2 regions of the Stenotrophomonas sp. LARHCG68 genome follow, and region 2 is predicted to be linked to the other one. Evidence: riboswitches for the same ligand, from Rfam matches in the RefSeq annotation. Region 2 holds a riboswitch; the other holds the start of a gene.

Region 1 (3,399 bases), on a different contig from region 2:
AATGATGCTGGTGCCGACCGTGGCGATGGCCAAGAGGGAAGTCGTGGATTCGGGCAGTGGCTGCCTGCAGAACCTGGCGGTGAGCGGTGGCTTCACCACCGGCAAGCAGTTCCTGGCCTCCACCGACCACGAAGGCATCAGCTACCCCGAGGCTTTCCGCAAGACGGTGGCCGCGATCGAGGCCGAGGGGCTGGTGGGTGTCTCGCCGAACGAGCAGACCGGCTACATCGCCGCCGAGCAGACGGTGCGCGGTGGCGGTGGCTCCACCGTGCCGCTGCGCACCACCGTGCGCCGCCAGAACGACGGCACCATCCGCGTCGAGGTGCGTTTCAGCATCAAGGGCGGCCAGCTGACCTCCAACAAGGCGGTGGGTGAAGGCCTGTGCAAGATCGCCGACGCGGCGAGCCTGTAACAGCGGGCGGGAGCGCGCGTGGGTAACGGTGCCTGGTTCCTGTACCTGCTGGAATGCCGCGATGGCAGCTACTACGCGGGTATCAGCACCGATGTACAGGCGCGCTTCCAGGCCCATCTGGCCGGCAAGGGCGCGCGTTACACGCGCGCGCACCCGCCGCTGCGGGTACTGGGCATGCGCCCGTACGCCGACCGTGCCGCCGCCTCGCGCGCGGAATGGCAGATCAAGCAGCTCCCCCGCCAGCACAAGCTGGCGTGGCTGGAGCGGGCCGGGGATTGAGGTAGAGTCTGGCTTGCAGCCGCCGTTCCGGGCGGCGCCAACGCCCGGGCAGCCGGGCACCACAGCCACGCATGCGGCTGTCCAGCGGCATGTCGGCATCGTCCTCAAGCGGAGGGTTCGTGATGGCAGGTTGGTACGAGTTGGAGAAGAGCAAGGACGGGCAGTTCTACTTCGTGCTCAAGGCAGGCAACGCCGAGGTGATCCTCACCAGCGAGCGCTACACCACGCGCGCGTCGGCCGAGAACGGCATCGCCTCGGTGCAGAAGAACAGCCCCGATGAAGCGCATTACGAGCGCAAGACCAGCAGCGATGGTCGACACCATTTCAATCTCAAGGCCGCCAACCACCAGGTGATCGGCAGCAGCCAGCTGTACGCATCGCAGGCCGCGCGCGAAGCCGGCATCACCAGCGTCAAGGGCAATGGGCCGAGCACGACGGTGAAGGACAAGACAGCGGGGTAGTTGGGTTTTGCCCTCACCCCAACCCCTCTCCCGCGTGCGGGAGAGGGGCTTTGAAACTGCAGTTGCGCCGATCACTTCAAACCGTCGTGAACCTGGCCCCTCTCCCGCACGCGGGAGAGGGGTTGGGGTGAGGGCAAAACCAGCCAGCTCAATGCACCTCATCCTGGTAGACGAACTTGGGCATCTCCCAGCGGTAGCGGATGGCCAGCAGGCGCAGTGCGAAACCGCCCAGCAGGCAGCACACGATCGCGGTGTCGTCGGCCACCTGCCAGTGCAGCAACAGCAGGTAGGCCGCACCGGTGAGCAGCGAGATGATCGCGTACAGCTCCTTCTGGAAGATCAGCGGCACCTCGTTGCAGAGGATGTCGCGCAGCACGCCGCCGAACGCGCCGGTCAGCATCCCGGCGATCAGCACGATCTGCGGCGCATGCCCGGCCTCGCGCGCGATGGCGCAGCCGATCAGGGTGAAGGCGATCAGGCCCAGCCCGTCCAGCACCAGGAAGGTGCTGCGGAAGTGGTGCATCCAGCGCGCCAGCCAGGTGGCGACCAGCGCCGCGCAGACGGTGAAGCCCAGGTACTCGGGGTGCTTCACCCAGCCCAGCGGGTAGTGGCCAAGCAGGATGTCGCGCAGCGAGCCACCGCCCAGGGCGGTGACGCAGGCGATCATGACCACGCCGAACAGGTCCATGCGGCGCCGGCCGGCGGCCAGCGCGCCGGTCATGGCTTCGGCGGAAATGGCGATCAGGTAGATGAGGGAGAGCAGCATGCTGTGGGTTCCAGGCAGAGCGGTGGGGCCGGCCACGCGCCTGCCGCCACCCTTGCCTGGGCAAGGATGGGACTGCGTTGACCGGTGCCGCTCCCGCTGTCCCTTGTGCCTGAGAGTTCAGCGGCGATGGCCGCGTGCCCCTTCGGCGGATCGCGCGGACGGTGTCCGGCGACCTCTCTCCAGCTCGGCGTGTCGGATGCATGGTTGGTGGGATTCCAGCCCACCGGCCTGAGCGATCATGGGAGCCTGCGCCTTCGGCGGGCGCCAGCGTGGCGCCTCTCTCCTGCATCCGTGGGTCAGTGTAACTGTTGCGTTGCAGCATGAACTGGCCGGATCTGGCAGCCCGCGCCTGTCGGTGCCAGCGCTCCCACATGAAAACAGCCGGCGGCGGGGCCGTCGGCTGCTTCGGTGCTGCGACTGCATGCCCGCTGCCGCGGGCCCTGCTCAGGCCTTCATGCTGCCCGTGTCGATGTAGCGCTGGTGCCAGGACAGCGCTTCGGGCAGCAGGTGCGGGGTGTGCTTGCCGTAGCTGTCGCGGCAGGCGCGGTCGAAGTAGTCGTTGAGCTGGTCGCGGTAGCCCGGGTGCGCGCAGTTGTCGATCACCTGGCGGGCGCGGGCGCGCGGCGGCAGGCCGCGCAGGTCGGCCAGGCCCTGCTCGGTGACGATGATCGAGACGTCGTGCTCGGTGTGGTCGACGTGGCTGACCATCGGCACGATCGCCGAGATGCTGCCGCCCTTGGCCATCGAGGGGCTCAGGAAGGTGGACAGGAAGCCGTTGCGGGTGAAGTCGCCCGAACCGCCGATGCCGTTCATGATGCGGCTGCCCATGACGTGGGTGGAGTTCACGTTGCCGTAGATGTCCACCTCGATCATGCCGTTCATGCCGATGCAGCCCAGCCGGCGCACCAGCTCCGGGTGGTTCGACATTTCCTGCGTGCGCATGATGATGCGGTCGCGGTAGAACCGGATGTTGCGCTTGAACTCCTCGTTCGCCTCCGGGCTCAGCGCGAAGCCGGTGCACGAGGCGTACTCGAGCACGCCGGACTTGAGCAGGTCCAGCATGCCGTCCTGGATCACCTCGGTGAACGCACTGAGCCCGCGCAGGCCACTGTCGGCCAGGCCGGCCAGCACGGCGTTGGGGATGTTGCCCACGCCGGACTGCAGCGGCAGCAGGTTGTGCGGCAGGCGGCCCTTGGCCACTTCGTGCTTGAGGAACTCGATCAGGTGGCCGGCGATCAGGCGGCTGTCCTCGTCGATCGGCTTGAACGGGCTGTTGCGGTCCGGACCATTGGTGCGCACCACCGCCACGATCTTGTCCGGGTCCACGTCCAGCGTGGTCTGGCCGATGCGGTCGTTGGCGTGGATCAGCGGGATCGGCTTGCGGTGCGGCGGCAGCGCGGTGCCGTAGTAGATGTCGTGCATGCCCTCGATGTCGGCGGGCTGCCACTCGTTGACCTCGATGATCACCTTCTTGGCCAGGT
Region 2 (3,399 bases):
ACGCCAAACGAATTGAGGGTCAGCGCCAGCACCGCCCACGGCACGCTCATCTGCGGGGCCAACGCGTTGTAGGCGATGTTGTAGACCGCCGCCACCGCCATGAACGCATAGCCGATCCGCACCGCGCGCGCGCCGGCGATGCGCCCGGCCGCGCGGCCGGAGGCATAGGCGCCCAGCGCCATGCCGCCGATGGTCGGGATGAACAACCAGGCGAACTGCTGCTCGTTCAGGTGCAGCAGGTCCAGGATGAAGGCCGGTGCCGAGGCGATGTACAGGAACAGCCCGCCAAAGCCCAGCGAGCCGGCCAGGGCCAGGCGCAGGAAGCGCGGGTTGACCGCGATGCTCCAGTAATCCTGGGCCAGCCGTGCCGGGCGCAGGCTCAGCCGGGCCTGCGGCGGGTGGGTTTCCGGCAGCCACAGGCAGGTAACCACCAGCAGCAGCGTGGAGAACGCCACCAGGAACCAGAAGATGCCCTGCCAATGGCTCCAGCCCAGCAGCCAGCCACCGATGATCGGGGCGATGGCCGGGGCGATGGAAAAGATCATCGACACCTGGCTCATCAGCCGCTGGGCGTCGTCGCCGTCGTACAGGTCACGGATGACCGCCCGGCCGATGATGTAGCCCACGCCGGCGGACAGGCCCTGCAGGCCGCGGAACAGCAGCAGCGAGCCCATGTCGCGCGACAGCGCGCAGCCGATCGAGGCCAGGATGAACACCACCAGCCCGCCGATGATCACCCGCTTGCGGCCCAGCGCATCGGACAGCGCGCCGTGGACCAGGCTCATCAGCGCATAGGTGAGCAGGTAGACGCTGATGACCTGCTGCATGGCCAGTTTGTCGGCGCCCATCTGCGCGCCGATCTGCGGGAACGCGGGGAACACCGCGTCGATGGCGAACGGGCCGAACATCGACAACCCGGCCACCAGCGCGGCGATCCGTCGCAGCGAAACCTGCTTGCTTGCTTTCATGGCTTCCTGTGAAACAACGTGCATCGGCACCGGCAGGCACACCGGTGCGGGAGAGAAAAATGAACAGGGCCGGACACGGTAACGCCGCGCGGCCATATCGCGCCTGTTTATCCGGACATGAACCCGCGTCAGCCCGCGGTACCGGCCTCCCCGCCCACCGCGTGCAACGCGCGATCCTCGGGCCGGGAACGGAATGGTAATCCAAGCCGGTGCGCAGGTCTGCCCCGGGCTATAATCGGCCGGCTGTACGAACACGGTGGGAGAAGCGGCTGACCCCGCTGCCGAAGGCGCAAACGCCCGTAAATCGCTCAGGCCCGATACCACCTGCACCAAAACTCTGGAGAGACCGGTTCAATCCGGCGCCGAAGGGGCACGAAGCACACGATCCTCGTCGCGTTGCTTCCAAACTCTCAGGCAAAAGGACAGAGGGGCGCGAGGCAAGCCACCGGCTTGCCGGCCGTGATGCCGCCTGCGCGGCAGCGGGGCCGTACCGGTGCTTGCCTGGCTCACCGCCCCAGCCCTGCATGCCTTCTCCGGACGTCAGCCATGACCCAGAACACCCCTTCGCTGCGCGAACTCGAACACTCCTCCGCGTTCGTCGACCGCCACATCGGCCCCAACGATGCCGAAATCGCGCAGATGCTGCGCACCGTTGGCCATGATTCGCTTGAAGCCCTGACCGACGCCATCGTGCCGGGCTCGATCAAGTCGCCGGCACCGCTGGCGCTGCCCGAATCGCTCACTGAGGTCGAGGCGCTGGCCAAGATCCGCGCCATCGCCGGCAAGAACAAGGTGCTGCGCAGCTTCATCGGCCAGGGCTACTACGGCACCCACACGCCGAACGTGATCCTACGCAACATCCTGGAAAACCCGGCCTGGTACACCGCCTACACCCCGTACCAGGCGGAGATCTCGCAGGGCCGCATGGAAGCGCTGATCAACTTCCAGACCCTGGTCGCCGACCTGACCGGCATGGAGATCGCCAACGCCTCGCTGCTGGACGAAGCCACCGCTGCCGCCGAGGCGATGACCCTGGCCAAGCGTTCGGCCAAGTCCAGGTCCAAGGTGTTCTTCGTGCACGACGCCGTGCACCCGCAGACGCTGGAACTGCTGCGCACCCGCGCCGAGCCGATGGGCATCGAGCTGCAGGTCGGCACCCCGGCCGAAGCCATGACCGCCGACGTGTTCGGCGTGCTGCTGCAGTACCCGGACACCACCGGCCACATCGGTGACCACAAGGCGCTGGTGGAGGCCATCCATGCCCGCCAGGGCTTGGTCGCCGTGGCCACCGACCTGCTCGCGCTGACCCTGATCGCCGCTCCCGGCGAATGGGGCGCGGACATCGCCATCGGCAACAGCCAGCGTTTCGGCGTGCCGTTCGGCTTCGGTGGCCCGCATGCGGCGTTCATGGCCTGCCGTGACGCCTACAAGCGCTCGATGCCGGGCCGCCTGATCGGCGTGTCGGTCGATGCCGAAGGCAAGCCGGCCTACCGCCTCACCCTGCAGACCCGCGAGCAGCACATCCGCCGCGAGAAAGCCACCTCCAACATCTGCACCGCGCAGGTGCTGCTGGCGGTGATGGCCTCGATGTACGCCGTCTACCACGGCCCGGAAGGCCTGCTGCGCATCGCCCGCCGCACCCACCGTCTGGCCGCGATCCTGGCCAGCGCGCTGCGCACGGCCGGTGTTGCTGTGGGCAATGACTTCTTCGACACCCTGCACGTCACCGGCGTTGACGCCGCGGCGGTGCAGGCCAAGGCCGTGGCCGCCGGCATCAACGTGCGCGTGATCGATGCCGGCGCGGTCGGCATCAGCCTGGACGAAACCGCCACCCGCGCCGACATCGTCGCGCTGGGCCAGCTGTTTGGCGCCACGGTCGACGTGGATGCACTGGACGCCGCCACCGCCGATGCCCTGCCCAAGGGTCTGCTGCGCACCAGTGCGTTCCTGACCCACCCGGTGTTCAACACGCACCACAGCGAGCACGAGATGCTGCGCTACCTGCGCTCGCTGGCCGACAAGGACCTGGCGATGGATCGCACCATGATCCCGCTGGGCAGCTGCACCATGAAGCTCAACGCCACCGCCGAGATGATCCCGGTGACCTGGCCGGAGTTCGCCAACATCCACCCGCTGGTACCGGCCGACCAGGCGCAGGGCTACAAGGAACTGATCGACGGGCTGGAAGCGATGCTGGTCGAATGTACCGGCTACGACGCGGTGAGCCTGCAGCCGAACTCCGGCGCGCAGGGCGAATACGCCGGCCTGCTGGCGATCCGCGCCTACCACCGCTCGCGCGGCGAAGGCCATCGCGACATCTGCCTGATCCCGGATTCGGCGCATGGCACCAACCCGGCCTCGGCGCAGATGTGCGGCATGACCGTGGTGGTCACCAAGACCGATGCCAACGGCAACGTCGATGTCGATGACA

Evidence for each region. A riboswitch is a leader RNA that binds a small molecule or an ion and turns the genes downstream of it on or off. The one in region 2 is predicted to bind glycine.
Region 1: it holds a riboswitch for glycine, as region 2 does, so the genes downstream of both, ACIPR8_RS07870 (trimeric intracellular cation channel family protein) here and gcvP (aminomethyl-transferring glycine dehydrogenase) in region 2, are expected to answer to the same signal.

What each region holds. Positions count from the first base shown of each region.
Region 1 is NZ_JBIXJV010000002.1:102,681-106,079, reverse strand. Features, by position in the region: gene ACIPR8_RS07885 (hypothetical protein) at 1-412, shown strand, start outside; gene ACIPR8_RS07880 (GIY-YIG nuclease family protein) at 431-691, shown strand; gene ACIPR8_RS07875 (YegP family protein) at 814-1,152, shown strand; gene ACIPR8_RS07870 (trimeric intracellular cation channel family protein) at 1,301-1,918, opposite strand; glycine riboswitch at 2,007-2,111, opposite strand; glycine riboswitch at 2,125-2,214, opposite strand; gene ACIPR8_RS07865 (acetyl-CoA hydrolase/transferase family protein) at 2,363-3,399, opposite strand, start outside.
Region 2 is NZ_JBIXJV010000003.1:222,184-225,582, forward strand. Features, by position in the region: gene ACIPR8_RS12170 (multidrug effflux MFS transporter) at 1-968, opposite strand, end outside; glycine riboswitch at 1,296-1,404, shown strand; gene gcvP (aminomethyl-transferring glycine dehydrogenase) at 1,515-3,399, shown strand, end outside.